DNA from 3 places in the Aquamicrobium segne genome. Region 1 is predicted to be linked to each of the others. Evidence: riboswitches for the same ligand, from Rfam matches in the RefSeq annotation. Region 1 holds a riboswitch; each other region holds the start of a gene.
The links. A riboswitch is a leader RNA that binds a small molecule or an ion and turns the genes downstream of it on or off. The one in region 1 is predicted to bind thiamine pyrophosphate.
Positions count from the first base shown of each region.

Region 1 (10,211 bases):
GAGCACAGGCAGCGCGCCATTGCCGGCACCTGTTTTTCCGATGGCAAGCCGCGCTTCATCCAGATCAAGGGCATCAATCTCGATGCCGAAGTGGGCCGCCACATGCTCTACACCACCAATTCCGATGCGCCGGGCATTATCGGCCTTCTGGGAACCTTGTGCGGCAAGAACAACGTCAATATCGCCAATTTTGCACTGGGCCGCGACCGCCCGGGCGGCGATGCCATCGCCCTGCTTTATCTCGATGGTCCGTTCCCTGAAAATGTGCTGGCGCAAGTGCGCGCCCATGAAGCAATCGATTCAGCCAAACCGCTGCAATTCGATGTCAACGAGCTTTAATTCTGACCTGATTTCACCTGATGGGCGCCGTTTGGCGGCGTCCATCATATTCGGCAATCAGCACACCTGAAAGCACCAGCACCAGCGCAATGGCGTGATAGGCTTCAAAATGCTCACCCAGAAGAGCCACCGCCAGCAACGCCCCCCAGATTGGCAACAGATTGATAAACAGGCCCGCACGGTTGGCGCCAATCAGTTCCACCCCCTTAATATAGGCAATGTGCGAAACCAGCGACGGAAACAGCGTAACATAGGCAATGATGGCCCAGCCAAGGCTGTCAGGCAAAATCAGTGCCCCGGCGGCTGTCTCCATCCATAAAAAAGGCAAGGCGGTGATCAGGGCGCTGGCACATAATGCCGTCATCAGGCTTAGCCAATGAAGCTGTGGCTTGCGCCGAAGTATAGCGGTATAAAACCCATAGGTGAGGATCGCCACAATCATCAGCCCATCGCCAAAATTCACATCCAGTTGCAGAATACGGGCCGGTTCGCCATGGGTAGCGGTAAGCACAATCCCTGCAAAGGACACGATAAACCCGCCAAGCTGGGCAAGCGTTGTGCGGGTTTTATAAATCAGATAGCTGAAAACAAACACCAGAAGCGGAATGCCACCCTGTTCGATGCTGGCATTGGTGGCTGATGTATAAAGCAGCGCACTATAGAGCGCGACACTGAAAATGGTAAAACCGGTTGCCCCCATAAGCAGCAAATACCATTTATGCCGCCATAAAACCGCCCAGTCGGCCATAATTTCGCGACGGCCGACAAAGGCAAGGATGATCAGCAGCAAGGCCCAGCGTACGGCATTGAGAAACATCGGCGAGACATGACCAACGGCCATTTTACCCGCTACGGAATTTCCAGCCCAAAACAGTGTGGCGGCAGCCAGCAAAAAATAGGCGTTGTGTCGCATTTGATAGCAGGCCCCGGCTTATGGCGTCCCGACCAAGTTGTCATCTGGCTTTATGCCAGATAAATCAGGATCAAAGTAAAATAACTGTGCGTTATGCATCTTAGAGCATTTTGTGAGTACAGGCGGAATCATCTGTACTCACAAAATGCTCAAAAGAAGCAAACAAAGGTCGCACATAGCGTTTCAGGGCGTTATAGAGGCCTGTCATTTTACGGGCGTGTCTTGGCGTTGCCCGATAGAAGGGAAGAAAATATGGCCAATGTGGTGGTGGTCGGCTCGCAATGGGGCGATGAAGGCAAGGGCAAAATCGTGGACTGGCTGTCGGAGCGCGCCGATGTGGTGGTACGCTTTCAGGGCGGGCACAATGCCGGGCATACGCTGGTTATTGACGGCAATGTTTACAAGCTGTCACTGCTGCCATCGGGCATTGTGCGCAACAAGCTGTCCATCATTGGCAATGGCGTGGTCTTTGATCCGCATGCTTTTGTGGCTGAAGTGGGCAAGCTGCGCGAACAGGGCATCGACATTACCTCTGACAACCTGAAAATTGCTGAAAACACCGCGCTGATCCTGTCCCTGCACAGGGAACTCGACGGATTTCGCGAAGATGCGGCCTCCAATTCCGGCACCAAAATCGGCACGACACGGCGCGGCATCGGCCCTGCCTATGAAGACAAGGTCGGCCGCCGCGGGGTGCGGGTGATGGATCTGGCCGATATGGACACGCTGCCGGCAAAAGTGGATCGCCTGCTGACCCACCACAACGCCTTGCGCAAGGGCCTTGGCCACCCGGAAGTGACGCATGAGACCATCATGCAGGAACTGACTTCGATTGCTGCCGATATTTTACCCTACATGGACCGGGTCTGGAAAGTGCTGGACGACAGCCGTAAGGCAGGCGAGCGCATCCTGTTTGAAGGCGCACAAGGCACGCTGCTCGACATTGACCACGGCACCTATCCATTTGTTACCTCCTCCAACACGGTGGCCGGGCAGGCAGCCGCTGGTTCAGGCATCGGACCGGGAGCGCTCAGCTATGTGCTGGGCATTACCAAAGCCTATACCACCCGCGTTGGTGAAGGCCCCTTCCCGACTGAGCAGGACAACGAAATCGGCCATTTTCTTGGTACACATGGCCATGAATTCGGCACAGTAACAGGTCGCAAGCGCCGCTGCGGCTGGTTTGATGCGGTTCTGGTGCGTCAGGCTGTTGCTGTTAACGGCATCAAGGGCATTGCTCTTACCAAGCTCGATGTGCTTGACGGGCTTGATGAGATCAAGGTCTGCACCGGCTATATGCTCGATGGTGAAAGAATCGACTATCTGCCGGCCAGTCAGGGCGCACAGGCGCGGGTAGAGCCCATTTATGAAACACTGGAAGGCTGGAAGAAAACCACTGCCGGTGCACGCAGCTGGAACGAGTTGCCCGCGCAGGCCGTTAAATATGTGCGCCACATTGAAGAACTGATCGGCGCGCCGGTGGCGCTGCTTTCCACCAGCCCGGAACGGGACGACACGATACTTGTGACCGACCCGTTTCAAGATTAACTATACCCGTGCGACGGGTGGAACTGAATAGTGCGCCCGTCGTAATTGAAAAACAGGTCAACTTGAAGCATGGCAGATTTCGTTGCGGTTCTGAAAAAGACGCTGGGTGGTCTTGGCGAGACAACGCCCGAAATGCGGGCAAGGGTCTATGACAAGGCCCGCACCACCATCGCGGCCAGGCTGGCAGCCCTTGACCCGCAGCCGCCCGCAGCCCTTGTTGAGCGCCAGAAAAAAGCACTGGAAGACGCTATTGTCACCGTGGAGGGTGAATATGCACCGCCACAGCCCACCGGCGACGACCCGCTGGCAGAGCTGGAAAGCCTGTTTTCGTCCATTGACCGCAACAAGAACCAGCCAAGCCATGCCGCTCCTTCTCCGAATGTGACGGTTACGCCTGCCCCGCCTCCTTCGGTAGAAGCTCCCCCGGTAGAGCCTGTGCACCCTGTTGCTGAAAGCGCCGCAGAACGGACCGGGCCGGAAGCTGACAAACCCTTACATGCCCAAACGCGGCAGGAGCCGCCTGTAGACGCTCAAACGCGGCAGGAGCCGCTTGGCCCTGAATTCAACCACGATCCGGCTCCAGAATCAGAACCGGACTTTGGCCATTCACCGACAGGCGGGCTGGATGAGACAGATGATGCCGATGATGCTTTCGATCGCCTGCCAGATATCGAAACCGAACAGGATGAAGAGGAACGGCGCAGCCACAAGGGGCTGATAACGGCGCTTGTCGCGCTGGCTGTGCTGGCCGCTGGCGGCTATGGCGCATGGTACAACAAGGATGCCATTGGCGACATGTTTGCCAGCAGCGATAGCGGCGAACCGGAACCGACAACCGTCACACCGGTAGAAGTGCCGCCCGGTGAAGACGTGGCAGCAGCCGATCCATCTGCCGGGCCAGCCCCGGTCGAACCCGCCCCGATCGAACCCAACGGTGAAGCCTCGCAAAAATTCACGCAGCGCCTGCTGCCCAGCGGCGAAGAGACCGATCCCGGCCCTGCCGGTGGTGGCAGTTCCATTGGCGAAGGCTCCTCTGTCGTGGCGCTGACCACGCCCCCTCCAACCGCAGCCCCCGGCGCAGGCCCATCTGCGGCACAGGACCAGAACACACAAAGCGCACAATCGGGCGTTGCTGTCGGCCAGAAGGCCATCTACTACGAAGAGCGCACCAATCTGGCGCAAGGCTCGGCAGAATCGGGCAACACCGTATGGTCGCTGGTACAGGAATCACCCGGTGGCGATGAGCCACCTGAACCCGCCATTCGCGCTGAGGTGCAAATCCCCGGCAAGGATGTGCAGCTTCGCATGACCATCCGCCGCAATGCCGACACCACGCTTCCGGCCAGCCATATCATTGAAATGATTTTCCTGACCCCCACCGACTTCGAGGGCGGCGGCATTGACGGGCTGTTACGGATTGCCTTCAAGAGCGCCGAGCAGGATGCGGGCAGCCCGCTGATTGGCGTTCCGGCCAAAATTGCCGATGGCTATTTTCTGGTGGCGCTCAATGACACCAAGGCCGATGAAGATGCCAATATGGCGCTCTTTCGCAATCGGGAATGGATCGATATTCCCGTCATCTATAAATCGGGACGCCGCGCTTTGCTGACCATGGAAAAAGGCATTCCAGGCGACAAGGTGTTTGATGAGGCAATCAAGGCCTGGCAGGAAAAGACGGCAGAGTGAAATGACAGCCGAGGATCAGGCTTCGAGTTCCTCACGCAGCATTTCCAGTTCCAGCCACTCTTCCTCAAAGGCGGCAAGATCCGTCCGCTCCTTGTCGAGCGCCGCAATGGTCTTTTGAAAGCCTGCCGGATCACGCTCGTAAAAATTAGGATCGGCGATTTTGTCTTCCAGCCGATTGATTGCCTCTGTTGCCGCCTCGATCTTTTTGGGCAGGTTTTCCAGCGCAAATTTCTGCTTGAAAGACAGTTTTCTGGATATGGCCTTGCCTGGCTCTGGCTGTTTTCCAGCCGATTTTTCCTCATCTGCGACAGTGCGTGAGCGTTGCTTGCGATCTTCCAGCTTAGAGGCCCCGCGCTGCGCCAGCATGTCGGAATACCCCCCGGCATATTCGATCCAGCGCCCCTCACCATCGGGCACAATCACGCTGGTGACAGTGCGGTCAAGAAAATCGCGGTCATGGCTGACAAGAATGACCGTACCAGCAAAGCCCGCCACCAGTTCCTGCAACAATTCCAGCGTTTCCATGTCAAGATCATTGGTCGGCTCGTCCAGCACCAGAAGATTGGCAGGGCGCGACAACACCCGCGCCAGCAGCAAACGGGCGCGTTCACCGCCCGACAATTTGTGCACCGGCGTGCGTGCCTGCTCCGGCCTGAACAGAAAATCCTTCATATAGGACGCGACATGGCGCTGCTCGCCATTGACGATCAGGCTCTCGCCCCGCCCATCGGTCAGATAATGGGCCAATGTCTCATTCGGGTCAGCCGCCTCACGTTTCTGGTCAAGCGTGGCGATCTCCAGATTGACCCCAAGCCGCACAGTGCCGGAATCGGGCGCAAGCTCACCCGTCAGCATTTTCAAAAGCGTGGTCTTGCCAGCCCCGTTAGGCCCGACCAGTCCGATGCGGTCACCTCGCTGGATGCGGGTGGAGAAATCACTGACCACATTAAGATCGCCAAAGCTCTTGGCGATGGATTTTGCCTCAATCACCAGCCTGCCGGATTCGGCAGCGTCACTGGCAACCATGGTTGCAGTTCCTTCCGCCCCCCTGTGGCTGCGATGGCGCTGGCGCAGCGCCTGCAATTCACCAAGGCGGCGCACATTGCGCTTGCGCCGGGCGGTCACACCATAGCGCAGCCAGTGCTCTTCACGCACGATCTGACGGCCAAGCTTGTGCTGTTCGCGCTCTTCTTCCTCCAAAATCTTGTCACGCCATTCCTCAAAATGCGCAAAACCCCGATCAAGGCGGCGGGTCTGGCCGCGATCCAGCCAGATAGTGGCGCGTGACACCCGCTCCAGAAAACGGCGATCATGCGAAATCACCACCAGCGCCGAAGATGAACGGATCAGTTCTTCTTCCAGCCATTCGATAACATTCAGATCCAGATGGTTGGTCGGCTCATCCAGCAACAAGATATCAGGCTCAGGCGCCATGACGCGGGCAAGGGCAGCGCGGCGCGCCTCACCACCCGAAAGCTCGGCCGGATTTTCTTCACCGGTCAGGCCCAGATGCTCCAGAAGATAGGTGGCGCGATATGGATCATCGGCAGGCCCAAGCCCCGCCTCGACATAGCCACGCACCGTGGCAAAACCTTCCATGTCAGGCGCTTGCGGCAGATAGCGAATGGTGGCGGTCGGCTGACGGAAAATCTCGCCATCCTGCGCTTCGGCAAGCCCGGCTGCAATCTTCAGTAATGTCGATTTGCCTGATCCATTGCGCCCCACGAGCGCGATGCGGTCGCCCGGACCAACGGCAAAATCAGCGCCATCAAGCAGCGGCGTGCCGCCAAAGCTAAGGTAAACACCGGCAAGGTTGAGAAGCGGCGGGGCCATATCAGCCTCCCTGTTCAGGCAATGGATGGGCAAGCAGCATGGCGCAGCCCTGCTCCAGTTCAATGGTCAACTGGCTCAAAACCTCATTCGACATGGTCAGTGATGAGCCAAACGGCACATTGACTGCCGCCAGTTCCCATTTGGCGCCGCGCACACTAAGGCCGGCAAGGTCTGAAAAGCCAAGGATCGAAAACAACGTGCCTTTGGCATAGTCAAATGTCGAACACCCGCGCGACAAGGGTCGGCCCTCCTGTGTGCCGCTGGTCAGCAACACATCGATGCCTTTTTCAGCCAGCCGCAAGCCCAGCGCCAGATGCAAAAAGGCGTGATCGGTACGCGCACCGCCAAAGGCGCCTGCCAGAACCAGCCGGATCGCCCCCTTTTCCAGCGCAATTTCAACGGCCAGTTCCCCATCCGTGCTGTCCTTATCCACGGGAAAGCTGCGTTTGGGCACTGAATTTAGATGTGGTGGCAATAATGCGGGTGCAGAATCAAAATCCCCCACCCAAAGTTCGGGCACAAGGCCAAGGGTGTGCGCATGTTGAATGCCGGAATCGGCGGCAATAATGCGGCTTCCCGCAATCTGGCGATCAAGTGCAGGGGTGCGGACAAGTTCTCCACCCAGAAGGATTGTATATTGGCTCATGATCCAAGCCCCTTAGCAGTCCCATCACTGGAACGAAAGATGCAGCAATGCTCTTGCTTGCCTGAAGCGGGCAACCTATCTGTAAAACGCTCTAACGGGGTGCCGGACGCAATCATTTGCGGCCCGGCTGAGAGGCGTCACACGCCAACCCGCTGAACCTGATCCGGTTTGCACCGGCGGAGGGATTAGAAGCTGCCGGACAGTCGGTGCCTCAGCCCCTTCAAAACCACCTTAAGGAGGCGTTGATGCGCACAGTTTTATTATCCATCCTGTCCGCCACATTGCTGGCGACAACTCCGGCCGCAGCGCAAGACAAGCTCACCATCTACACTTATGACAGTTTTACCGCTGAGTGGGGTCCCGGCCCGCAGGTGAAGAAAAATTTTGAAGCTGAATGTGGCTGCGAGGTTGATTTCATTTCGGTGGCCGATGGCGTTGCCCTGCTCAACCGGCTCAAACTTGAAGGGACCTCCACCAAAGCCGACATTGTGCTCGGTCTCGACACCAATCTTGTGGCGGAAGCGCAAGCGACCAATTTGTTTGCGCCCCATGGCCTGACGATGGAAACAAACATTCCCGGCGGCTGGTCTGATGCAACTTTTTTACCTTACGACTATGGTTATTTCGCCGTGGTCTATGACACGCAAGAACTGCCCGTCCCGCCTGCCAGCATGAAAGAACTGGTTGAAGGCGACCCGGCACAAAAAATCATCATTCAGGACCCGCGCACCTCAACGCCGGGGCTGGGGTTGCTTTTGTGGGTACGCGCCATCTATGGCGATGAGGCAGATGCGGCATGGGAAAAGCTGAAAACCCGCATATTGACGGTAACGCCCGGCTGGAGTGAGGCTTACGGGCTGTTCACCAAGAGCGAAGCGCCAATGGTTTTGTCTTACACCACCTCGCCTGCCTATCACATGATTGCCGACAAGTCCGACCGCTATCAGGCGGCCGGTTTTTCCGATGGCCATTATCTTCAGGTCGAGGTCGCGGGCATGACCCTGACCGGCGCCAAAAATCCGCTGGCACAACAGTTTCTTGCCTTCATGACCGGACCGGGCTTTCAGGATACGGTATCGCAAACCCAGTGGATGTATCCGGCGGGAAAAACCAGCACACCGCTTGACCCCACCTTTGACCGTCTGGTGAAACCGGCCAAAACCTTGCAATTTACCCCTCGGGAAGTAGCCGACAATCGCAAAGCCTGGGTCGATGAATGGCTGGGCGTGATGAGCAGGTAGCCAGCTTGGCCAGCAAAATCTCGTCCATAACAGGCAATCCGCGCATTCTTGCCGGGCTTGTCGCACTTGCCGCAATTTCAACGCTGATTGGCGGGGCTTTTGCCGGTCTGGCGCTTGAGGGTGTGCAGGATTTTTCAGGCGCGCTTGCTGCCTTTGATCCCTATATGATCAGGGTTGCCCGCTTCACATTGTGGCAGGCGCTCCTTTCCACCCTGCTATCGATTGCGCCTGCCCTGCTGGTGGCGCGGGCCTTGACGCGCTTTCCCGATTTTCCGGGGCGCGGGCTGATCCTGCAACTTTTTGCCGTGCCTCTGGCGCTGCCCTCCCTTGTCGCAGCCCTTGGCGTGCTCGCCCTTTATGGTCGTTCCGGTTATTTTGCCGGGCTTTTTTCAACATTCAGCGCTGGAGAATGGCCGGGCATATATGGACTTTCCGGCATTCTGGTTGCCCATGTGTTTTTCAACCTGCCACTGGCCACACGTCTGTTTGTCGAAGCATTACAAACCGTTCCCACAGATCAATGGCGGCTGGCCAGCCAGCTTGGCATGGGTGCTTTTGCCAGTTTCCGGCTGATTGAATGGCCAAGGCTGCGGCAGGCGCTGCCGGGTATTGCCGGGCTGGTGTTCATGCTGTGCATCACCTCATTCACCATCGTGTTGACACTGGGCGGCGGCCCGCGCGCCACCACGCTGGAAGTGGCGATCTATCAGGCATTGCGCTTTGATTTCGACCCGGCCCGGGCCGTTGTGCTGACCGCATTGCAGGTGGCCCTGACGCTTGCCATCGTCTTTGTGCTGGCAAGGCTGGGCACCAATACACAGGCGCAAATCAATCTTTCCGTTGCCCCGCGCCGTTTTATTGTCACGGCAACCAGCGAAACAGTCTTCAACAGCGTCCTGATCCTGCTGGCGGTGCTGTTTGTTGCCGGGCCAATGGCGGCCATGGTGGCGGCTGGCTTGCAAGCAGATCTTGGCCGTCTTGTCATGGACCCTGCCGTGCAACGCGCAACCCTTACCAGCCTTGTTCTGGCCATGCTGTCCGCACTGCTGGCGGCCAGCCTGTCCCTGGCGCTGGTAATGGCTCGACAGGCGCTGGAACACCCTGCCCATGCGCGCCACCCATTGCTGCACTATGCCACCGATACAGGTGCCAGCTTCGTGCTGGTGGTGCCGCCCATTGTCATTGGCGCTGGCTGGTTCATCCTGCTGCGCCATGTGGCTGATGTGTTTGCGCTTGCCCCGATACTGGTCATCACCGTCAATGCGGTGATGGCCATGCCCTTTGCCATCCGAGCCATCCGCCCTGCCCATGATGCGGCAAGTGCGCGCCATGAGCGTTTATGTGCCCAGCTTGGCATTGCTGGCTGGGTGCGGTTTCGGCTGATCGACTGGCCGGTGCTGCGCCGGCCAATGACGACGGCTGCGGCTTTTGCCATGGCGCTGTCACTGGGCGATCTTGGTGTGATTGCACTTTTCGGCTCAGATGCGGTGCAGACCCTGCCCTATCTTTTATTGCAGCGCATGGGCAGTTACCGCACCAGCGATGCGGCAGGGCTGGCGCTCATTCTGGGGCTGGCCTGTCTGGCGCTCATGTTTATGTCTGCCAGGCTGGCGCCCGCCTGGCAAAGGGAAAAACGGCCATGAAATCTTCTGCCTCCTCTCCCGCTGAAGTGCAGCTGGACAAGGTGATTTTCAGCTATGGCGAGGGTGTATTTTCATTTGACGTCACCTGTCGGGCAGGCCATGTCACCGCCATTATGGGGCCGAGCGGATCAGGCAAATCCACGCTGCTCAATCTTGTTGCCGGTTTTGAAAAGCCTGCTTCCGGTCATATTCTGATCGGGAACAGGAATGTCACCCATGACAGTCCGGCCCGGCGGCCGGTCTCGATGGTGTTTCAGGAAAACAACCTGTTTGCGCATCTGAATGTCGAGCAAAATGTCGGGCTGGGTCGCTCCCCTTCCCTGCGCCTGACCAAGGCAGACCATGCTGCAATCATTGACGCG
Region 1 covers NZ_JBHSLL010000050.1:24,796-35,006, reverse strand. Annotated here, with positions in the region: gene serA (phosphoglycerate dehydrogenase) at 1-339, shown strand, start outside; gene ACFPLB_RS13365 (DMT family transporter) at 353-1,252, opposite strand; gene ACFPLB_RS13360 (adenylosuccinate synthase) at 1,505-2,800, shown strand; gene ACFPLB_RS13355 (hypothetical protein) at 2,870-4,486, shown strand; gene ACFPLB_RS13350 (ABC-F family ATP-binding cassette domain-containing protein) at 4,502-6,319, opposite strand; gene ACFPLB_RS13345 (thiamine diphosphokinase) at 6,321-6,965, opposite strand; TPP riboswitch at 7,051-7,167, shown strand; gene thiB (thiamine ABC transporter substrate binding subunit) at 7,211-8,206, shown strand; gene thiP (thiamine/thiamine pyrophosphate ABC transporter permease) at 8,182-9,849, shown strand; gene thiQ (thiamine ABC transporter ATP-binding protein) at 9,846-10,211, shown strand, end outside.

Region 2 (10,211 bases), on a different contig from region 1:
CGGCATGATGTGCGCCATCCATGCTGGCGCATATGGAGGCAAGGTTCTGATCATCGATCACGCCAAAGCCCCGGGCGAAAAAATCCGTATTTCCGGCGGCGGCCGCTGCAATTTCACCAATCTGGGCACCAGCGCCCGCAACTTCATTTCCGGCAATCCCCATTTTTCCAAATCCGCACTGGGCCGCTACACCCCGCAGCATTTCATCGCACTGATTGAAAAACACGGCATCACCTATCACGAAAAGACACTGGGACAGCTTTTCTGCGATCATTCCGCCAAAGACATCATTACCTTGCTGGTCAAGGAAATGGAGCAAGCAGGCTGCCACATGCGGCTTGCCACCCATTGCGAGCACATCGAGGCAAGCCAGGCTGGTTTTGTGGTGACACTGGGTGGAGAAAGCCCGGCAAAAATCACCTGCCGCAACTTTGTGGTTGCCTGTGGCGGAAAATCAATCCCCAAAATGGGAGCAACCGGCTTTGGCTATCAGCTTGCCACGCAATTTGGACTTGCCATAACAGAAACAAGGCCGGGGCTGGTGCCGCTGACTTTTGGTGAAGATGTGCTTGCCGGTTTTCGTGAAATCGCGGGCATTTCTGCCCCAGCGCGCATTTCCTGTGGCAAAACAGGTTTTGAGGAGGCGCTTTTATTCACCCATCGCGGCCTTTCTGGCCCGGCCATTTTGCAAATTTCTTCCTATTGGCGCGAAACAAACCCCATCCGGGTTGCGCTTTGCCCGAAAACAGATATTGGCGCACTGCTTTATCAGGCAAAACGGGCAAACACCCGCCAAACCATTCAAACCGCACTTGGTGAAATCCTGCCTCGACGCCTTGTTGCTCATCTGGCGCAAACACAGGAATGGGGCAAAATATTGGGGGAAACATCCGACAAGAAACTGGCTGAAATTGCCCGGTTTCTGCAAAACTGGGAGCTTTATCCCATTGGCACGGAAGGCTACCGGACTGCGGAAGTCACCCTTGGCGGTGTCGATACAAATGAGCTGAATTCGCGCACCATGGAGGCAAAAAAACTGCCCGGCCTGTATTTCATCGGCGAGGTCGTGGATGTGACCGGCTGGCTTGGCGGCTATAATTTCCAGTGGGCCTGGGCCTCCGGCTGGGCGGCAGGCACCGCAATTGCCGACAAAGCCGCCAGTTGATTATCCACCTGCCTGGAGCATTTTGTGAATACAGATGGTTACATCTGGCGTCACACAAATGCGGCTAAAACGTAATTATTTAACCGTTTCTGCTTTATCCTTCCGCGTGCTGGAAAATGGATAGCAGTATTTTTGCGGGCGGGGGCCATGAAGCGTCAGGGACAGCTTTTTTCATTACAACAGGGACGTGGCATTGCCGCTATGGCTGTTGTCCTGTTTCACTTATCAATCATGCTTGCCCTGCCGCGTTATCTTGGGCAGGAATTATTTTCTGACTATACATGGCGCGGAAATCTTGGGGTCGATTTCTTTTTTGTGCTGTCGGGCTTCATCATTGTTTTTGCTCATAACCATGACATTGATCGCCCTGATCGCCTCCGCAATTATCTAGGCCGGAGGTTCATCCGGTTGTTTCCTGTCTATTGGGTCTATGTTGGGGTTTTCTGCACTTTGGTGGCGCTGGGTTTTGGGTCGGGCGCAACCATTCCAGAAACATGGGACCAATGGATATCCACGATCTTCCTTGTACGCCTTGATAAGTTCACTTTCCCGATCGCACCGGCATGGACGCTGGTCCACGAACTGGCCTTCTATCTGATGTTTTCTCTGCTTATAGCCAACAAACGATGGGGAATAATCATCTTCAGCATGTGGATGGTGGCATGTTTCATGGTGCGCGAGTACCCTGAATTTGAAGATATGACGCCGTGGACAGCATATTTTTCGCCACTGAACCTGAATTTTCTCGTTGGGATGCTCGCTTATCTGGGCTGGAAGCATGGTCGACAAAATATAGTCAAATGGGCATTTCCGGCAGGTCTCTTGCTGCTGGCCACACTGTATGCGCTGGAAAGCAAAGGCGCTGCATACGCTCACGTTCAGCTTGGTTATGCGGTAGCCTTTGGGCTGGCTATCACAGGCGCAGCCACTCTGGAGACGGCAAGACAGTGGCCGTCAAAGCTGGCAGTGCTGAACCTAATCGGAGACGCATCCTATTCGATCTACCTGACCCACATTGCTGTACTTGGATTATTAGCAAAAATCCTCATCAAGATTTCTGAATATGCGCCCATGCCTGCAGAACTGATTTTCCTGCTGGTTTTCATCGGAACAATCATATGTGGATGTCTTGCTCATTTGATTGTCGAGCGCCCCTTGATTTCAATGCTGCGTCTGCATTTTTCAGCAAAGCAACCGATCATTGATCAACGAAGCCATGGAGCTTTCAAGAGCTAAAGCCGCGGGGGCCTTCGAGCGGGGCGCCGCAGCCGATCCGCATCAGAATATCGTTAGAGACAGGAGCCTGTGTGCGGGCAATGCGCGGCCAGAGCGGCGTGCCGATCAATGCCAGCAGGACAAGAGGGGGAAGGCTCATCATGTTGGTCTTGCCGCTGATGCCCACGGTGGTGGACAGAATAAGAAAAATATAGGCAAGAGGCAGGAGCGCACCTCTTCCCGCCGACCGCAACATATCGATAAACCAGGCGCCAACACCACACCAAAGCACAATCGTTATCACGATGCCATAACGTGCAGCATGGCCTGCCCATGAGTTCTCGATGCCTTCATAGAGACCGCTAAGCCGTATCTGGGTGTCGAGATTAACCATGCGATAGCCCGTAAGCAGGTTTGGCAGGCTGAGATCCCTGAACAGATTGAACAGATCGAAGCGGGTCCGGGCGCTGCCTCCGTCATCGATAAAGCGGTTGATGAAATTATCGAAAATGCCCGTCTGGTAGATGGCGAGCACCGCAAGGACAGAAAGCGGAAGCAGCAGCAGTACCGCCGTCAACTTGCGCAAGCTGACCGGACTCCCACGCAAAAAGCCAACAAAATGCAGTACGACAACCACGGCTGCGGTTGCATAAACGATTGCAAACGACGCCCGGGAGCCAATGAACGGCATCGCTACCAGACATAGCAGGATCATCGGCAAGCGCCAGCGTTTCCCAAGGCCGCGCACGTCGCGTACTGTCATCAAAACGATGGTATAAACACCCGTTGTCAGGGCGCCAATCAAAGGGTGCCCCAGCAGTGCGGTTGCCCGATATTCCCACTCCTGTTCGATATCGCCCAGTATAAAGGGAAACAGCCGCCAGCCTGACAGGCCTTCAACGATCGACAGGCAGCAATTGACAACCATAAGGATATGAATGGCACGCGCAATATTGAGGCGCGCACGCTTTTCCATATCAGCAAACAGCATGCAGATGATTGCGGCGACCATGATTGAGTCGATCAGGAAGGAGGTCGGTTGATCGCCCTTATAGCGGGAAATGAAAATCCACAGAAGAACGGAGCCCGCAAGCAGAAAGACGGACCCGAGGCATCGTGTCATGAGGCCAAACAGATAGCCTGCCGGATTGGGATTGGCGATCACAGCCAGACCAAGCGCACCCACAAACAGATAGGTGGCAGGATGAATCTTGGTGATGATCGAACCACCTGATGAATAGTAGGGAATGCCAAAAAACTCCAGCGCGAAACCGGAAAGGGAAAACAGCGCAACTGCACCCATGAAAACGAGCGCATCGACAAGGCCGCGCCCCTTCGCACTGGTTGGCCCCATATGGTCCAGCGATACCCTACCCATGGTCTGCTTTGCCGTCATTCCGCTCTTTTTCGCTCTGATCCACAAATGGAAAAACTGCTTGATATTAGCCCGGCGAAAGTTTCGAATCGATAAAATGTGCAATCTGTCCCAGAGCGGACATGTTGCACGTCAGGCAGGCTTTATCGCAGTTCTACGGCGATCCGGTCGACGGGTGGGGCTGACTCGATCAGACCGCTCGCAGCCATAAAAGCGCCGAACCGTTCATAGCGTGTGTAGTCCAGAGCAAAGGGCCTTTTTGCAAACCGGGGCAGAGTATCGAGCCACGCCTGACGGTTCAACTCATCGTCCAGATCAGGATATGCGCGGATAAAAAGCTTCCAGCTCTCTTCCGGATGGTTGGTGAGATGAACAGCGCCTTGCTCGACAGCTTTCAAAAAACGCTTGAGCCGACTGTCTTTGACCAGATCAGGGCGGGTAACGAAGATCAACTCGTCATAAACCGGCACCCCATGCTCTTCGGGAAAGAAGGCGCGCCCCTCATGGCCAGCCAAGCGCATCTGCGTCAACTCGAAATTTCGGAAGCCGCCTATCGTTGCATCGACTTGCTTGCTGATGAGAGAAGGTGACAGCGCAAAATTGACGTTGATCAGTTCCACGCTGCTCTTGTCAACACCGGCCTCATCCAGCATGCGGCCGAGCATGGCGTCCTCAAAGCCCGAAACGGAGAAGCCGATGCGCTTGCCTTCCAGATCCTTGATGCTTGAAATCGGCCCATCCGCCAGAACGGTGAGCGTGTTGAGCGGTGTCTCCACAAGCGTGCCAAAGCGAATGAGCGGCACATCCTTAGCATGATCCATGTAGAGGTTTGGCTGATAGTGGATTCCAATTTCCGCCTGTCCCGACGCGACCGCACGCGGCACAATCGAGGGGTCTGAAGGGGGAAGAAGCTCAACGTCCAGCCCCGCTTTTTCAAACAGCCCGAGTTCTTGCGCCACAACCAAAGGCGCATGGTCCGGATTGACGAACCATTCGAGCAGGACTGTAAGTTTTTCCTGCGCCTGGGCGCTACTCATGATCACCAGGCTCATCAGGATAGAAAGGATTGCAGAACGAAACATGGCGCTTCCATTATTGTTGTGATGGGGAAAAGTCGTGGTCTGCGCACCATGGCGTGAGCAGAGGTGCAAGCCGGTCGATGGCACTGCGCAGCATCAGGGTAAGCAGCGCGATGATTGCCATTGCGGCAAAAACCATATCTGTTTGCATGCGTGCATTGGCCTGCACCATGACGAAACCAAGCCCCGCTGATGCGCCCACCCATTCTCCGATTACCGCTCCGAGCGGCGCAAGCGGCGCGGCAATGCGCAAGCCTGAGACGAGCGAGGGCAAGGCAAGCGGGATGCGGATGTAAGCCAGCGTCTGCCAGTGGTTTGCCTCGGTCGTCGCTGCGGCATCAAGGACCTGCGAAGGTATGCGGCGCAAACCATCGGCAAAGGCAGAAGCTACAGGAAAGAAGATGATCAGGGTGGTCATCACCACTTTGGAGGCCATTCCAAAGCCAAACCACAGCACCAGAAGTGGCGCGATGACAAAGACGGGGAAGGCCTGCAGCACAAGAACCATGGGCAAGACCAGGCGGCCAAAACGCGGCAGAGCGGCCATGCAAAGGGCTATCAGGACACCAAGGAGCGTTCCTGCAAGCAGCCCCATCACAATCTCACCAAGCGTTACCCAGCTATTGGCCAGAAGATAGTTCGGCTGTCGCAAGAATGCGCCAAGCACATCTGTGGGGGCCGGCAGGATATAGGCCGGCGGCCCAAAAACCCAGATCAGGGACTGCCACAAGGCAAACAGAAAGCCCAAAACAGGCAATGCTGCACGAGCCGCTAGGAAGCGCATCGTTTGCATGATCGACCTGAAAGGTGAAGTAGCATTTTGATCCCCCCTAGCACATTTTGTGAGCACAGATGGCACCATCTGGCATCGCATAAATGCGATTAAAACAAGAGCTTAGAGCATTTCATCTGTTTTTGTGAAAACAAGAAATGCTCTCGCCATACTCGGAGATCCAGGTGGAGCGAAGAGAGGAAATCAGGTCGCCATGAATGGCCCTTGTTCCGTTCCTACGCCGGCATGACCCGGATCAGGTTCAAGGGTCCGGCTCATCGCCGTCTCAGCGCCGTGTGGCGCACCCCTCGGAATTCAGCGCGACTATAGCTTCAAAACTGTTCCGGTCAAGCAGGCGCCTGTCCTGCACCAGACGACCCGCTCGAAATTGAAGAGGCGCCGGGCTGCAAGATTCTCCAGAAGCAGAGGACCAAGCTCTTGTTCATCGGCGCGGCTGATACCCACTTGCTTTTCCAGTTCATATCGCCTTAGCTCTGGCCAAGACTCATACATTGGGGTGCCCAAACCGGGCTGAGAGGTGCATCGCACCGACCCATTGAACCTGATCCGGGTCATGCCGGCGTAGGAAAGTGTAGAGTGTGCCAGCATCCGGATTCATTTCAGGATTGCGCGCAATCTCCTCCTTCCCATGCCACGACCAGGGCTATGAAAGGGAAGAAGATGGCGCCAGCCATTGCACTGACAATTGCAGGATCTGACAGCAGCGGCGGCGCCGGGATACAGGCCGACCTGAAAAGTTTTTCAGCACTTGGCGTCTATGGTGCATCGGTAATCACTGCAATTACCGCGCAAAACACACATGGTGTCGAGGCCATCGAGCCTGTCTCTCCAGCCATGATTTCCGCCCAGATCGATGCGGCTTTTAGTGATCTCGACATATCAGCCATCAAGATTGGGATGGTTGGCGGTGTGGAGGCAATTGAAGCAGTGGCGGCAAGGCTGCGTCACCATCTGGCAGCGCGTTCAACGCCAATCGTGCTGGACCCGGTCATGATTGCCAAATCCGGCGACGTACTGCTCCCTTCAGAAGCCATAAGCGCACTGCGGGAAAATCTGCTTCCCCTGGCGAGCCTGCTCACACCCAATCTGCCTGAAGCCGCCGATCTTCTTGGTATTCAACAGGCCAAGACCCATGATGAACTGCGCAATCAGGGGCAGGCGCTGCTTGCTCTGGGGCCTCGCCATGTTCTGCTGAAAGGCGGCCATGCCGCGGGCAAAACCTGCACCGATCTGTTGCTGGGCGAAGATGAAATGGCTCTCTGCGCCCCCCGTATTCATACGAAAAACACCCATGGCACGGGCTGTTCGCTTTCTTCAGCTATTGCTGCGGGGCTTGCCAGCGGCATGAGCATGACAAAGGCGATCCGTCAGGCGCATGACTGGCTCCATTGCGCCATCCTTGCCGCCGATGATTTGAATGTCGGTTCCGGCCACGGGCCAGTGCATCACTTCCATGCCATGTGGAGCAAGGCATGAACGGCCCCATCACAATCCTTGGTGCGGGCGTCATGGGGCTCTCCATCGCGGCCGAACTGACGCGACGCGGTGTCGAGTGCGTTATCCACGATCCGCAAGGCCCTCCTGACGCCCATTGTTGCAGTTGGTGGGCAGGGGGAATGCTCGCCCCCTTCTGCGAAGCAGAAAGTGCCGGGGATACGGTCATCCGTTTGGGGCAAGAAGCAGCAGGCTGGTGGCAGGGCATGGGCGCAAAACTGCACCGCACCGGCACGCTGGTGCTGGCTTTGGCGCGTGACCATACGGAACTGGACCGCTTTGCCCGGCTGACACGCAATCACGAATTGCTCAATGCCAAGGATATTGCTGAACTGGAACCCGAACTTGAAGCGCGCTTTCAACGGGGCCTGTTCTATCGCAGCGAGTCTCACCTTACGCCCCGGCAGGCCTTGCACGCGCTGCAACAAAGAGCGCAAGACCATGGCGTTTTGATCCAGACCGAAGCGGCCCTCGATATATCCACAGGGCTGGTCGTCGATGCTCGTGGCTTTGCAGCCCGCGACAGGCTTGTCGATCTGCGCGGCGTGCGGGGTGAAATGCTGGTCATCCGCTGTCCCGAATTACAGCTTACCCGCACCATTCGTCTGCTGCATCCGCGCATTCCACTCTATATCGTTCCGCGTGGCGATGGCGTCTATATGCTGGGAGCAACCATGCTGGAGACCGGCGCAAAAACCTGCGTCACCGCACGCGCCGCCATTGAGATGCTATCGGCTGCCTATGCGCTTCACCCGGCCTTTGCCGAGGCTGAAATTCTTGAGATGGGTGCGGATGCGCGCCCCGCATTTCCCGACAACCTGCCGCATCTGCGCCGCCGCGGCAGCAGGCTTTTTGCCAACGGCCTTTACCGTCACGGCTATCTTCTGGCCCCTGCCGTGGCGCGCATGGCTGCTGATCATATCATGACAGGCCAGATACCGGAGTTGATGGATGAACATAATCCTTAATGGAGAAAAGCGGAACATTAAGGCTTTGACAGTCGCTGATGTGCTTGTCGAAATCGGCCTGGAAACAGCCCGTGTCGCCACCGCATTAAATGGCGAGTTTCTGCCAGCCCCGCAGCGCAGCACAGCAAGCCTGACAGAGGGCGACACGCTTGAAATTTTATCCGCCATGCAGGGAGGATGATAAAATGCCTGTCTTTTACGGCAAGAAATTTGACAGTGCGCTGATGCTGGGCACTGCACAATATCCTTCACCCAAAATCATGGCCCAGGCGTTTGAAGCATCCAAAGCTGGCATCGCAACCGTTTCACTGCGCCGCGAAGGTGGTCAGGGTCAGGCTTTTCATGCGCTGATCCGCGATCTTGGCGTGACGGTTTTACCCAATACCGCCGGGTGTCATTCGGTCAAAGAGGCCGTAACCACAGCCCATATGGCGCGGGAAGTTTTTGATACGGCATGGCTCAAACTGGAAGTCATCCGCGATCATGATACGCTTCAACCCGACGTTGTCGCCCTTGTTGAGGCCACACGCATCCTGTCCGAAGACGGTTTTCAGATCTTTCCCTATTGTACAGAGGATCTGTCCGTCTGTGGACGTTTGCTGGATGCGGGCTGTCAGGTGCTGATGCCCTGGGGCTCGCCCATCGGCTCGGGCCGAGGGCTGAACAACCCTTATGGGCTGCGCTCGCTTCGGGCGCATTTTCCGGATGTGCCGCTGGTCGTGGATGCAGGAATTGGCCTGCCATCCCATGCGGCACAGGCAATGGAACTTGGCTATGATGCAGTGCTCTTGAATACGGCTGTCGCCAAGGCTGGCGACCCCGTTGCCATGGCGCGTGCGATGGCGCAGGCGATAGAGGCCGGCCAGTCTGCCTTTAACGCCAGTCCCATAGAGCGGCGCGATATGGCTGCCCCTTCAACCCCTCTTATCGGCATGGCAGTCCTACAATGAAGCTTCCCAAATTTTATCCCATCTTCGACCATCCAGACTGGCTTGCCCGGCTGTTGCCCCTGGGAATCAAGCTGGTGCAGATCCGTATCAAGGATACGCCCCCCAAAAAACTGCACGAACTGCTGATCCGCTCACGCGAGCTTTGCTCAGAGCATGGAGCGCAACTCATCGTCAATGATCACTGGCAATTGGCGATTGAGCTTGGCTGCGACTTCATACATCTGGGCCAGGAGGATCTGGACACTGCCGATATTTCTGCAATCAGAAAGGCCGGATTGCGGCTTGGCGTCTCCACCCATGACCATGCTGAACTCGATCGTGCGCTGGCGCTAAGCCCTGATTATATCGCGCTTGGGCCTGTCTGGCCGACAATTTTGAAAAAGATGAAATGGCAGCAGCAGGGGCTGGAGCGTGTCAGTGAATGGAAACGGCTGATCGGCAATATTCCGCTGATCGCCATTGGCGGCCTGACCCCGGAACGCGCAGTGCAGGCTTTTGACGCTGGCGCTGATGTCGTCTCGGCAGTTACCGACATCACGCTAAACTCCGATCCTGAACAGCGCATTCGCCAATGGTTAAAGGTGGCGCAATGAACCGTTACGCCCGCCAGACAATTTTGCCTGAAATCGGCCTTGACGGGCAGAAGAAACTGCAAACAGCCCACGTGCTGGTGGTCGGTGCGGGAGCACTGGGTGTGCCAGTCCTGCAATATCTGACCGGCGCTGGCGTGGGGCACATTACAGTGGTCGATCCGGACGTGATCGAGATATCCAACCTACACCGCCAACCGCTTTATCGTGAAAATCAAACAGGCCAGCACAAGGCAATAGCTGCGCAACAAGCGATGCAGAAATTGAACAGCACGATTGAAATTGTGCCGATTCTGGAATGGCTGACACCTGCCAATGCGCCTGCACTGGTGGCAAAAGCCGATCTGGTGCTGGATTGCGCCGACAGCCATGCCGTCAGCTACACACTTTCCGACATTTGTCTGGCGGCACGCACCCCTTTGATCTCGGCTTCAGCCCTTGGGCTTGAAGGCTATGTTGGCGGCTATTGTGGCGGGGCGCCCAGCTTGCGGGCAATCTTTCCCGATCCTACCGACGCCAGCGCAACCTGTGCCACAGCAGGCGTGTTGGGGCCAATCGTTGGAACCTTAGGCTGCATACAGT
Region 2 covers NZ_JBHSLL010000012.1:24,459-34,669, reverse strand. Annotated here, with positions in the region: gene ACFPLB_RS03320 (BaiN/RdsA family NAD(P)/FAD-dependent oxidoreductase) at 1-1,165, shown strand, start outside; gene ACFPLB_RS03315 (acyltransferase family protein) at 1,313-2,401, shown strand; gene ACFPLB_RS03310 (VpsF family polysaccharide biosynthesis protein) at 2,391-3,758, opposite strand; gene ACFPLB_RS03305 (ABC transporter substrate-binding protein) at 3,899-4,822, opposite strand; gene ACFPLB_RS03300 (ABC transporter permease) at 4,848-5,627, opposite strand; TPP riboswitch at 5,823-5,925, opposite strand; TPP riboswitch at 6,110-6,213, shown strand; gene thiD (bifunctional hydroxymethylpyrimidine kinase/phosphomethylpyrimidine kinase) at 6,288-7,103, shown strand; gene ACFPLB_RS03290 (FAD-dependent oxidoreductase) at 7,100-8,089, shown strand; gene thiS (sulfur carrier protein ThiS) at 8,073-8,270, shown strand; gene ACFPLB_RS03280 (thiazole synthase) at 8,275-9,039, shown strand; gene ACFPLB_RS03275 (thiamine phosphate synthase) at 9,036-9,632, shown strand; gene ACFPLB_RS03270 (HesA/MoeB/ThiF family protein) at 9,629-10,211, shown strand, end outside.
Region 2: it holds a riboswitch for thiamine pyrophosphate, as region 1 does, so the genes downstream of both, ACFPLB_RS03300 (ABC transporter permease) here and thiB (thiamine ABC transporter substrate binding subunit) in region 1, are expected to answer to the same signal.

Region 3 (10,211 bases), on a different contig from region 1:
CGATGGCGCGGGCCTCGGCTTGGCTATCGCCAGGACTATCGCTGCCGGCATCGGCGGTCGGATCGAACTGCGGTCACCGCGGGAGGGGCACGAGGACGGCTTTGAAGCCCGGGTCGTTGTTTGCGAAGCGCTCGGAAATTCTTCGCTAAAAGTCAGCGATGCACCAATCGCTCCCTCAAGCGCAGGAAAGTAGAAGAACCACATTAAAATGTACGAAAAACATGATCATATCAAGGTTTGAAGATTGCGCCTTTAAGGCGCAAAAAAGCAACGCAATTGACGGCAAGTTGGATTGTAAAACTATGGATGACTTTGTTATGTACACCCATATACTCCTTCCCACAGACGGATCCGAACTGTCGCAGGCCGGTGTGGCACATGGCCTTGCTCTGGCCAGGCTGCATGGTGCACGGGTCACGACGATGACCTCGACGGAGGCTCCAGGTGGCCAATTTGCTTATTCCTTCGAGTTGTGGACGCCCGATGCGGCCGAAATGGAAGCTTATGAAGAGACTCAGCGCCGTGCCGCACAGGCTATTCTTGAGCCTGTGATAAAACGTGCCGGGCAATTGGGGATCGAGATCGAGGCCGTGCATGTGCCTGATCGGCTGGCGGCGCCCGCCATCCTGGACAGCGCTGATAAATATGGCTGCGACGTGATCGTCATGGCATCGCATGGCCGCACCGGTATGAGCCGCATCGCTCTTGGCAGCCAGACAGCAGATGTCCTGGCCCGGGCCTCGATGCCAGTCATCGTTGTCCGTTAGATGCAACGAACTGCAATGCAGATCAGGCAAAGCGAGAATGCTACGCGACGGGCAATGCCGGATCTCTGGGTTGAGGTAACTCCCGTCAAGGCAAGTGAGAGAATGATGTGAAGCAGTCTTTATCATTGGATTTTCCGATGGCGCTGTCCCTGGCAACCGTTCTGGGAATGGTTCTGGCCAGCGCCGGCAGGTGGCTGTTCGGCGGGGATCTGGCTTTCCTTGGCCCGCTGGGCCTGGCACTCGTCTATCTTGCCGGCGGGATGCCGGCCTCATGGCGGGCGCTGGTCGCGCTCTGGCGGGAACGCATCCTCGACATCGACCTGCTGATGGTCGTCGCGGCGATCGCCGCCGCCGTGGTCGGCGCGCCTTTCGAGGGTGCCGTGCTTTTGACACTCTTCAGCATTTCCACCACGCTGGAGCATCGGGCGCTGGGGCGCGCGCGCCGCGCGATCGAGGCGCTAATGGCGCTTCGGCCGGAAACGGCGCTGCGCAAGCGCACGGACGGCAGGGTCGATGAGGTTTCGGCGGCCGAACTTGCCGTCGGCGATGTGGTGGTACTGCGCCCCGGCGCACGAGTGCCGACCGACGGCGTGGTCATGAGCGGGCGTGGCGGCATCGACGAGGCCAATATCACTGGCGAATCCATGCCCGTCTCCAAGGAGCCCGGCGAGCAGGTATTCGAGGCCACCGTCAATCTCGACGGCGTGCTGGAGGTGTCGGTCACCAGGACGGTTGGCGAGAGCACGATTGCCCGCATGATCTTGCTGGTGACCGAGGCGCAGGCCACAAAGGCCCCCTCCGAGCGGTTCAGCTCCTGGTTCGGCCAGCGCTATACCATTGCGGTCCTGGCGGGTGCCGTGGTCGCCTTCGCTGCCTTCTACTGGCTGGGACGAGACTGGGAGCTGGCGCTCTACAAGGCCGCCACGCTCTTGGTCGCGGCCAGCCCCTGCGCCATCGTCATATCGGTGCCCGCTGCCATCCTGTCGGCCCTGTCGGCCGCAGCACGGGGCGGCGTGCTTTTCAAGGGGGGTGCCGCTCTCGAAACGCTCGCGGCCGTCGACACGTTCGCGTTCGACAAGACGGGGACCTTGACGACCGGCCGCGCAGAGGTGACGCAGGTGGTCGCGCTGGACGGCGACGAAAGCCGCTTCCTGTCGCTGCTCGGTGGCCTCGAAGTGCATTCGGAACACCATATCGCCGCTGCGATCCGCAGGGAGGTGGCGACCCGTGATCTCAACATAGCAGATGTGGTCGACGTGACCGCTCGACCAGGTGTCGGAATAGAAGGGTTCGACGCGCTTGGCCCAGTATGGGCCGGCAACTCGTATCTGGTTGATGAAATGGGCGCACGAATCGATCGGCCCGAGTTGCAGAAGATCGTCGGCAACAACCAAACGGTAATTTTTCTCGGGCGTGGTGCCACTGTGCTGGGCGCAGTCAGCGTAGCGGATGAGGCCAGGGACAGCTCCGCTCCCGCTTTGGTCGCCCTGCGCGACAGCGGCGTACGCCGAATCGTCATGATGACGGGAGATCGCAGGCCGGTGGCGCTACGCATCGGCGCCAAGCTTGGACTGAAGCCGGACGAAATCCATGCCGAGATGCTGCCTCAGGACAAGGTGCAGGAAGTCGGCGAACTGGCGGCAAGCGGCAAGGTCGCCTTTGTGGGCGACGGCGTGAACGACGCTGCCGCACTTGCCCGCGCCGATGTCGGCATCGCCATGGGCGCGGCAGGCTCGGAGGTCGCGCTCCAGGCGGCAGATGTGGCTCTGCTTTCGGAAGATATGGAAAGGCTCGCCCACGCACATCGGCTGGCGCGTCGCACCGCGGTCATTATCCGGCAGAACCTCGCCGTCGCCATTGGCGCCATGGTGGTGCTTGTCACCGGCGGCCTGTTTTTCGATCTGCCATTGCCGCTGGCGGTTATCGGCCATGAAGGCGGAACCGTCCTGGTCGTGCTGAACGGATTGCGCCTGTTGTCGGATCGTATTCGCAAGGATACCGGCAAAGCCGTCTCCCTCACTCCGCCAAGCGCAGGCCGGCGATTGTCAACATCCGCAAAACAAGCCGCGCACGGCAAGGTTCCCGAGAAAGCCAGCTGATCGAAAACGCGCCATGACGGCGATATTTCAATGGAATATGGAAGACATGACCCAGAACAACCGACTGAAAAACCTGCTGGTGGCACTTTCCGGTGATGACGAGATGCCCGGCCCGGTGCTTGATTATGGACTGGGCCTCGCCCGGGCGTATCAGTCCAGGGTGACGGTCTGTGTGTTCGCACCTGTCCTGTTGCAGCCCTTTCCGTTGACGCTCGGCTCGTCATCTATCTGGATTGCGCAGGAGACGGACCGTATTGAGACACGGTCCGGCCAGATCGCCCAGGTCGTCCAGCAAAGAGCGCGCGAACTCGGCGTGCCTATCGACGTCGAACATGCGCATTCACCGTTCGACGGCCGGTATTCTCGTTTCATTGCGTTGGCACGCCTGCATGACCTGACAGTGCTGCAAGCCCCTGACCCATCTGATTCCAGCAGGGCCCGCACAGCGATCGAGCATGCGCTGTTCGATTCGGGTCGTCCGGTGCTGATCACCCCGGACGACAAATTTGAAACTCCCCGGAGGGTGATGATCGCATGGGATGGAAGTGCCGAGGCGGCGCGTGCGGTTCGGGATGGGCTGGATTTGTTTCTCGGGGCAGATCATGTCGCAATCGCCACCGTTATTGATACGAAAGGGTCAGAGGGACTTCGGTCCGCCGACGAACTCGTGACGTATTTATCTCGATATGGGATCGGGTCGGAGATATCTGTTATTGCCGCTGTCCCGGGCGAGGACGAAGGGTTCCCTATTCGCCAATTTGTCACTGACCAGCAGGTAGACCTACTTGTCATGGGCGCTTTTGTACACTCGCGGTTGCGCCAGGCAATCCTCGGAGGAATGACGCGCTCTCTGTTGGAGAATTGTCCGGTCCCCATTCTTATGTCGCATTAGATCGATATGTCAGAAGGTGCCAAAATATATCCTTGGTTGTTCGTGCTCCGTCAACAACACGCTTCCATTTAAATCTGATCCGGTAAGCGATGATACTACGAGAATTATTTAGTTTGCCATGAAAACTATCGACTTGTTTTTTCAAAGCCACTCTTGGCTTTCTTCATTCGCGCTGCTGGCTGTTCTCGTCTTGGCTGCCTTTGCGGCGAATTTCCTGGTCAAAGCGGTGTTGCTACGTGTTCTGAAGCGCATCCTGGCGAAAACCGCCTATGGTCGGGACAAGGAACTTCGCCGCCACAGTGTCATTGAACGATTGGCCAACATCATTCCCGCTCTGCTCATCGCAGGCGGTATCGCCTTTGTGCCAGATTTGCCGGACGCTGTTGTGGCCATCGTCCGAAATGTTGCCAGTGCGTTCATTATCCTGACAGTGGCGCTGGCGATAGCATCCGCAGTAAATATTATTGACACTGTGTATCATCGTAGCCCTCAAGGCAGGTTGAAGCCGATCAAGGGGTACATTCAGGTCGCAAAAATTGCGATCTACATCCTTGCAACAATTCTGATTATCGCGGTTGTCACAGACCGCTCTCCAATACTCCTTCTGTCTGGTCTTGGCGCGATAACCGCAGTGCTCATACTTATCTTTCAGGACACTCTCCTGTCACTGGTTGCCGGAATTCAAATCTCTTCCACCGACATGGTGCGGGTGGGAGACTGGATCGAGATGCCGAGTCTGGATGTCAATGGCAACATTCTCGAAATAGCGCTTCACACGGTAACGGTGCAGAATTTTGACAAGACCATAACCACACTTCCCATCCGCAAACTGGTGACAGAGCCGTTCAAGAACTGGCGAGGCATGCAGGAATCAGGCGGACGACGAATCAAGCGTTCACTCAATCTGGAGCAGACCAGCATTCGCTTTCTCGACCAGGCCGATCTGGAAAGGCTCGTCTCCTTTGCGCCACTGGAAGAGTATTTAACGAATAAGTGCGAAGAGTTGGATGAGTGGAACTCCAGGCTGGGTACGCGCGCGCAAGTGCCGGCGAACACGCGCCGTGTCACGAATATCGGTACATTCCGTGCCTATGTTGATGCATATTTGCGCAATCATTCCAGGGTACATAAGAATATGACCGTAATGGTGCGACAACTCGAGCCAGGTCCTGAAGGGCTGCCGCTGGAGCTTTATTGTTTTGCTAACACGATCGCGTGGGTGGAATATGAAGGGATCCAGGCAGACATATTTGACCATCTGCTCGCACTCCTCCCGGAGTTTGGCTTATCCGTTTTCCAGAACCCAAGTGGCACCGATATTCGTTCCTGGTCACGAACCAAGCCAGTCGACAGGACGCATGTGATGAATTGACGAGAGAAACTGATAACGGCCACCAGCTGGATGCCCGCAAAACCTCGGCGGTAGAGCTGCTTATCCCAAAATGACACGGACACAACGGCGTCGTTTGGAGAACAAGAGGGATTCAACGAGCACCCGTTATACCAACGGTCAATATGATTGACCGTTGGAGCGCGCGACCGCGCGCCGCGCCCGCTGGCGCGAAAGCCAAGCGGCCCGGATGGGCCGCGCCGGCGATTGAGGCGTCCTGGATGGGGCAACATCCAGGACCTTTGGTATTACGCCTCGCAAAATTCGTAGAAGGATTTTGCGGGTGCCCAGCTCAGGGATGTATTAAAAGGCAGGTCTTGTTGCAGTTTAAGCGATGTCACTCAAGGTCGGCTCGACTGATTAAGGCAAATAATTGGCCGTACACTACATGTAAAGATGAGATGTCTATAGCAACTTCAAGAAAATAAGACTGATATGCGCAATTAACGATAGAGGTATTCATAAAGGAAAATTACTGGAATATCTCTGATATTTTTACGCCCCTTGCCATTCGCAAATTTCTCCAATAGTGTGTGCATACATACTCGTTGGGGTGCCCTGAGTGATCCGGGCTGAGAGGCGTCAAGCCGACCCATCGAACCTGATCCGGGTAATGCCGGCGGAGGGAACGGGTAGTTAAACGATGCGCGGCAATTTTGCCGGGCAATGCCCCCGTACCAATCCGTCGGTCTAAGTGGGGGCGACGTGACAGCAATCGCATTGACCAAAGCGGGATCCGACAGCGGCGGAGGGGCGGGCATTCAAGCCGACCTCAAGACGTTCTCGGCGCTAGGCGTTTATGGTGCCAGTGTTTTAACCACGATTACGGCCCAGAACACCGTTGCGGTAACGGCGATTGAAGCCATGCCCTCATCGCTTGTGCGTGCGCAAATCGAGACGGTCTTCGAAGATCTGGCGGTTGCAGCTGTCAAGATCGGCATGCTCGGCCAGCCCGAGCTGATCCGCACAGTCGCGGAAAGCCTGCGCGACTGCGACCTGCCTATAGTGCTTGATCCGGTTATGGTTGCCAAATCCGGTGACCGATTGCTTGAAGCGGAAGCCATTGCGGCGTTGCAGTCGGAATTGCTGCCAATAGCCTCAATCCTGACACCGAATCTGCCTGAAGCTGCCGAAATCCTTGATAGCTCAATTGCCGGAGATCCGACAGAAATGGAGGCGCAGGGCCGGGCGCTGTTGGTACTCGGGCCGAAATGGGTGCTGATGAAGGGTGGCCATGCTGCAGGTCCGATCTGTACCGATATATTAATCGGACCGAAGCTTCATTCCCTGACCGCGATGCGCAACCCTACATCCAATACGCATGGCACAGGCTGCACGCTGTCAGCCGCTATCGCAGCGGGTCTGGCGCAGGGTTTGGATGTGCCTGATGCAGTTATTGGTGCGCATAGTTATTTGCAAAGTGCAATTGCCGCCGCTGACCAGTTGGAAATAGGCTCGGGCCACGGTCCCGTGCATCACTTCTATGCGCAATGGAAGTGACGAGATGATCCGTATTCTTGGAGCGGGAGTCATGGGGCTGGTGGTCGCAACCGAACTGACCTCACGCGGCTATAGTGTTGAAGTCGTCGACCCCGAACGCAGTCCCGGCCCTCATGCTTGTTCGTGGTGGGCAGGCGGCATGCTGGCCCCTTGGTGTGAGCGCGAGTCATCTGAGGAGCCAGTCGAGCGGCATGGGGTCACCGCTATTGATTGGTGGGAGCGGAATACCGGTTGCGTCAGTCATAACGGCACACTCGTGTTAGCGTTGTCCCGCGACCGCGGTGAGTTGATGCGCTTTGCCCGGCGCACGCACGGACATCGTCTGTTGAACGAACCCGACATTGCAGCACTAGAAATAGATCTGGCTGGACGCTCCAAAGCAGCATTGTTTTATGAAAGGGAGGCGCACCTCTCTCCGCGAGACGCCTTGCGTCAACTGCAGCAGAATTTGGAAGCAAAAGGCGTGCCATTTTACCGTGAGCCTCCTGCGACTATCCCGGATCTGATCATTGATGCGCGCGGCCTTGCCGCGCGAGACAAGTTGCATGATCTGCGCGGCGTGCGCGGCGAGATGCTAGTTCTACGTTGCACTGATCTGACGCTGTCGCGCCCGGTACGGCTGCTGCATCCTCGAAATCCTATCTATATCGTCCCACGTGGAGATGGAATCTTCATGGTGGGCGCGACGATGATCGAAAGTGATCGACGTGGCGTAGTTTCCGTCCGCTCGATGCTGGAACTTCTGACAGCGGCGTATGCCTTGCATCCGGCTTTTGGTGAAGCCGAAGTACTGGAAACCGGCGCTGATGCCCGTCCAGCCTTTCCAGATAATCTGCCGCGGTTGCGGCGCCATGGCGACACACTGTTTGTGAACGGTCTTTATCGCCATGGTTTTCTTCTGTCACCTGCCGTTGCCACGATGGTCGCGGAACACCTCGAAACCGGCACTATCCCAGAGTTTATGGAGGCTGATCGGATATGAATATCACTCTCAACGGGGAACCTCGCAAAACCACTGCTACGACACTCGCCGGTCTGCTGACGGAGAACGGCTTTGACGGCAAGGTTGCGACCGCGCGCAATGGTGATTTCGTGCCTGCCGGACACCGCGCCACGACCCAGATCTTTGATGGCGACTGCATTGAGGTCGTCGCTCCTATGCAGGGAGGCTAATCAATGCCGCGCTTTTACGGGGTTGAAGTGGACAGCGCCTTGATGCTGGGCACGGCTCGCTATGCTTCACCGTCTATACTTGCCGATGCCTTTCGCGCCTCGGGCGCTGATGTTGCTACTGTCAGCCTGCGGCGAGAACAAGGTGGCGGGCAAGCCTTCTGGCAGTTGATCAGCGAGTTGGACGTTCACATCCTGCCCAACACTGCGGGCTGCCATACCGTCAAAGAGGCAGTCACTACCGCCCACATGGCGCGCGAGGTGTTTGATACCAGGTGGATTAAACTGGAGGTAATCGGCAATGCAGATACGCTGCAGCCCGATGTGTTCGGACTGGTTGAGGCAGCGCGGATCCTGGCCGACGATGGCTTCGAGGTCTTTCCTTATTGCACCGAGGATCTGATTGTATGCGATCGGCTGCTTGACGCAGGCTGTCAGATACTGATGCCGTGGGGAGCGCCGATTGGGTCGGGGCTGGGGATCAGCAATGTACGGGCAATGCGCAGCCTTCGAGCGCATTTCCCTGATGTTCCGATGGTCATTGATGCCGGAATCGGTCTGCCTTCACATGCCGCACAGGCAATGGAGTTGGGCTTTGATGCTGTGCTGCTGAATACGGCCGTATCCAAGGCAGGTGATCCGGTTGCTATGGCGCAAGCGATGGCACTGGCTGTTCAGGCCGGGCGCGCGGCATTCATCGCCGAGCCAATAGAGCCGATTGATATGGCCGTACCTTCAACCCCGGTCATCGGCAAGGCGTTTCTGACATGAGATTGCCGCGCTTTTATCCGATTTTTGATTCATCCGAGTGGTTGGAGAGGATGCTACCGCTTGGTGTGAAGCTTGTGCAACTGAGGGTCAAGGAGCGATCGAAGGCAGAAACCCGCGCCGAGATTCGCTATGCACAAATTCTGTGCCGGGAATATGGTGCAACTCTCGTTGTCAATGATTACTGGCGCATAGCCATTGATGAAGGCTGCGACTGGATTCACTTGGGTCAGGAGGATCTGGACACGGCCGATCTGGGCGCCATCCGTGCGGCCGGACTGAAGCTCGGTGTCTCGACACATGATGAGGATGAGTTGGCTCGGGCGATGGCCCTGCGCCCGGATTACATAGCGCTGGGCCCGATCTGGCCGACGATCCTGAAAAAGATGAAATGGCATCAGCAAGGCGTGGAAAAGCTGACCGAATGGAGAGCGCGAATTGACGATACGCCGCTGGTCGCCATCGGCGGGTTACGGCCTGAACGCGCCGCGCCGGCTTTTGCCGCGGGGGCCGATGTGGTCTCGGTCGTGACCGATGTTACGCGGAACCCCGACCCCGAAGGGCGTGTGCGCGAATGGCTGCAGGTAGTGACATGAGCCGCTATGCTCGTCAGATGATCTTGTCTGGCGTTGGGCGCCACGGACAGGCTCGCATCCGCGCTGCGCATCTGCTGGTAGTGGGTGCAGGTGGGCTCGGCGTGCCGGTAGTGCAGTATCTGGCCGGAGCGGGCGTTGGACGGATTACACTGGTTGATCCTGATATCGTCGAAGCATCGAACCTGCATCGCCAGCCGATTTATGGCGCTTATATCGGGCGCCCCAAGGTGCAGGCCGCAGCCGATTTTGCGCGCGTACTGAACCCTGAAACCTATGTGATGCCGCATATCGCCTGGCTGTCCCCCGACAATGCTTCGGATCTGATCGCCACCGCCGATCTGGTGCTGGATTGCGCTGACAGTTTTGCCGTCAGCTATTTATTGTCAGATTGCTGCATGGCGACGCAAAAGCCACTGATCTCTGCTTCGGCTTTGGGACTATCGGGCTACGTCGGCGGCTTCTGCGGTGGCGCGCCGTCCTTGCGCGCTGTGTTCCCCAGCCTGCCCGATACACTGGCCACCTGTACAACTGCAGGCGTGTTGGGGCCGGTTGTGGCCATGTTGGGGCTCATCCAGGCTCAGATGGCATTGGCAATTTTGATCGGGCTGGATCCCTCACCGCTGGGGCAATTGGTCCGCTATGAAATGCAAGGTTTTCGTAGCTTCTCCTTCCGCTTTGACGATGCACCAGAACCTGATGGCGCTATCCATCGCTTTATCGCGAAATCCGATCTCCTCGCAGATGATTTCGTCGTCGAACTGCGTGACGAGAGCGAGGCTCCGTTACCGGTAATCTCCCATGCACTTCGGCTGAGCGTCGAAGATTTCGGTGTGGACGGTCCCTTTCCAGACCCAGGGCAGCGTACGGTTTTTGCTTGTCGCTCCGGGTTACGTTCATGGCGTGCTGCTGACCGGCTGCGCCCCCACTGGTCGGGCGAGATCGTCCTTCTTGCTGATCCGCCCACCATTCTAACAGGAGAAAATTCGTGATGCTCAAACGCTTAGCCGTAGCTTTGGTTGCGGGCCTTGC
Region 3 covers NZ_JBHSLL010000052.1:2,727-12,937, forward strand. Annotated here, with positions in the region: gene ACFPLB_RS14065 (ATP-binding protein) at 1-193, shown strand, start outside; gene ACFPLB_RS14070 (universal stress protein) at 303-767, shown strand; gene ACFPLB_RS14075 (heavy metal translocating P-type ATPase) at 905-2,866, shown strand; gene ACFPLB_RS14080 (universal stress protein) at 2,880-3,758, shown strand; gene ACFPLB_RS14085 (mechanosensitive ion channel family protein) at 3,886-5,130, shown strand; TPP riboswitch at 5,688-5,793, shown strand; gene thiD (bifunctional hydroxymethylpyrimidine kinase/phosphomethylpyrimidine kinase) at 5,815-6,648, shown strand; gene ACFPLB_RS14095 (FAD-dependent oxidoreductase) at 6,653-7,630, shown strand; gene thiS (sulfur carrier protein ThiS) at 7,627-7,821, shown strand; gene ACFPLB_RS14105 (thiazole synthase) at 7,825-8,589, shown strand; gene ACFPLB_RS14110 (thiamine phosphate synthase) at 8,586-9,182, shown strand; gene ACFPLB_RS14115 (HesA/MoeB/ThiF family protein) at 9,179-10,171, shown strand; gene ACFPLB_RS14120 (ABC transporter substrate-binding protein) at 10,171-10,211, shown strand, end outside.
Region 3: it holds a riboswitch for thiamine pyrophosphate, as region 1 does, so the genes downstream of both, thiD (bifunctional hydroxymethylpyrimidine kinase/phosphomethylpyrimidine kinase) here and thiB (thiamine ABC transporter substrate binding subunit) in region 1, are expected to answer to the same signal.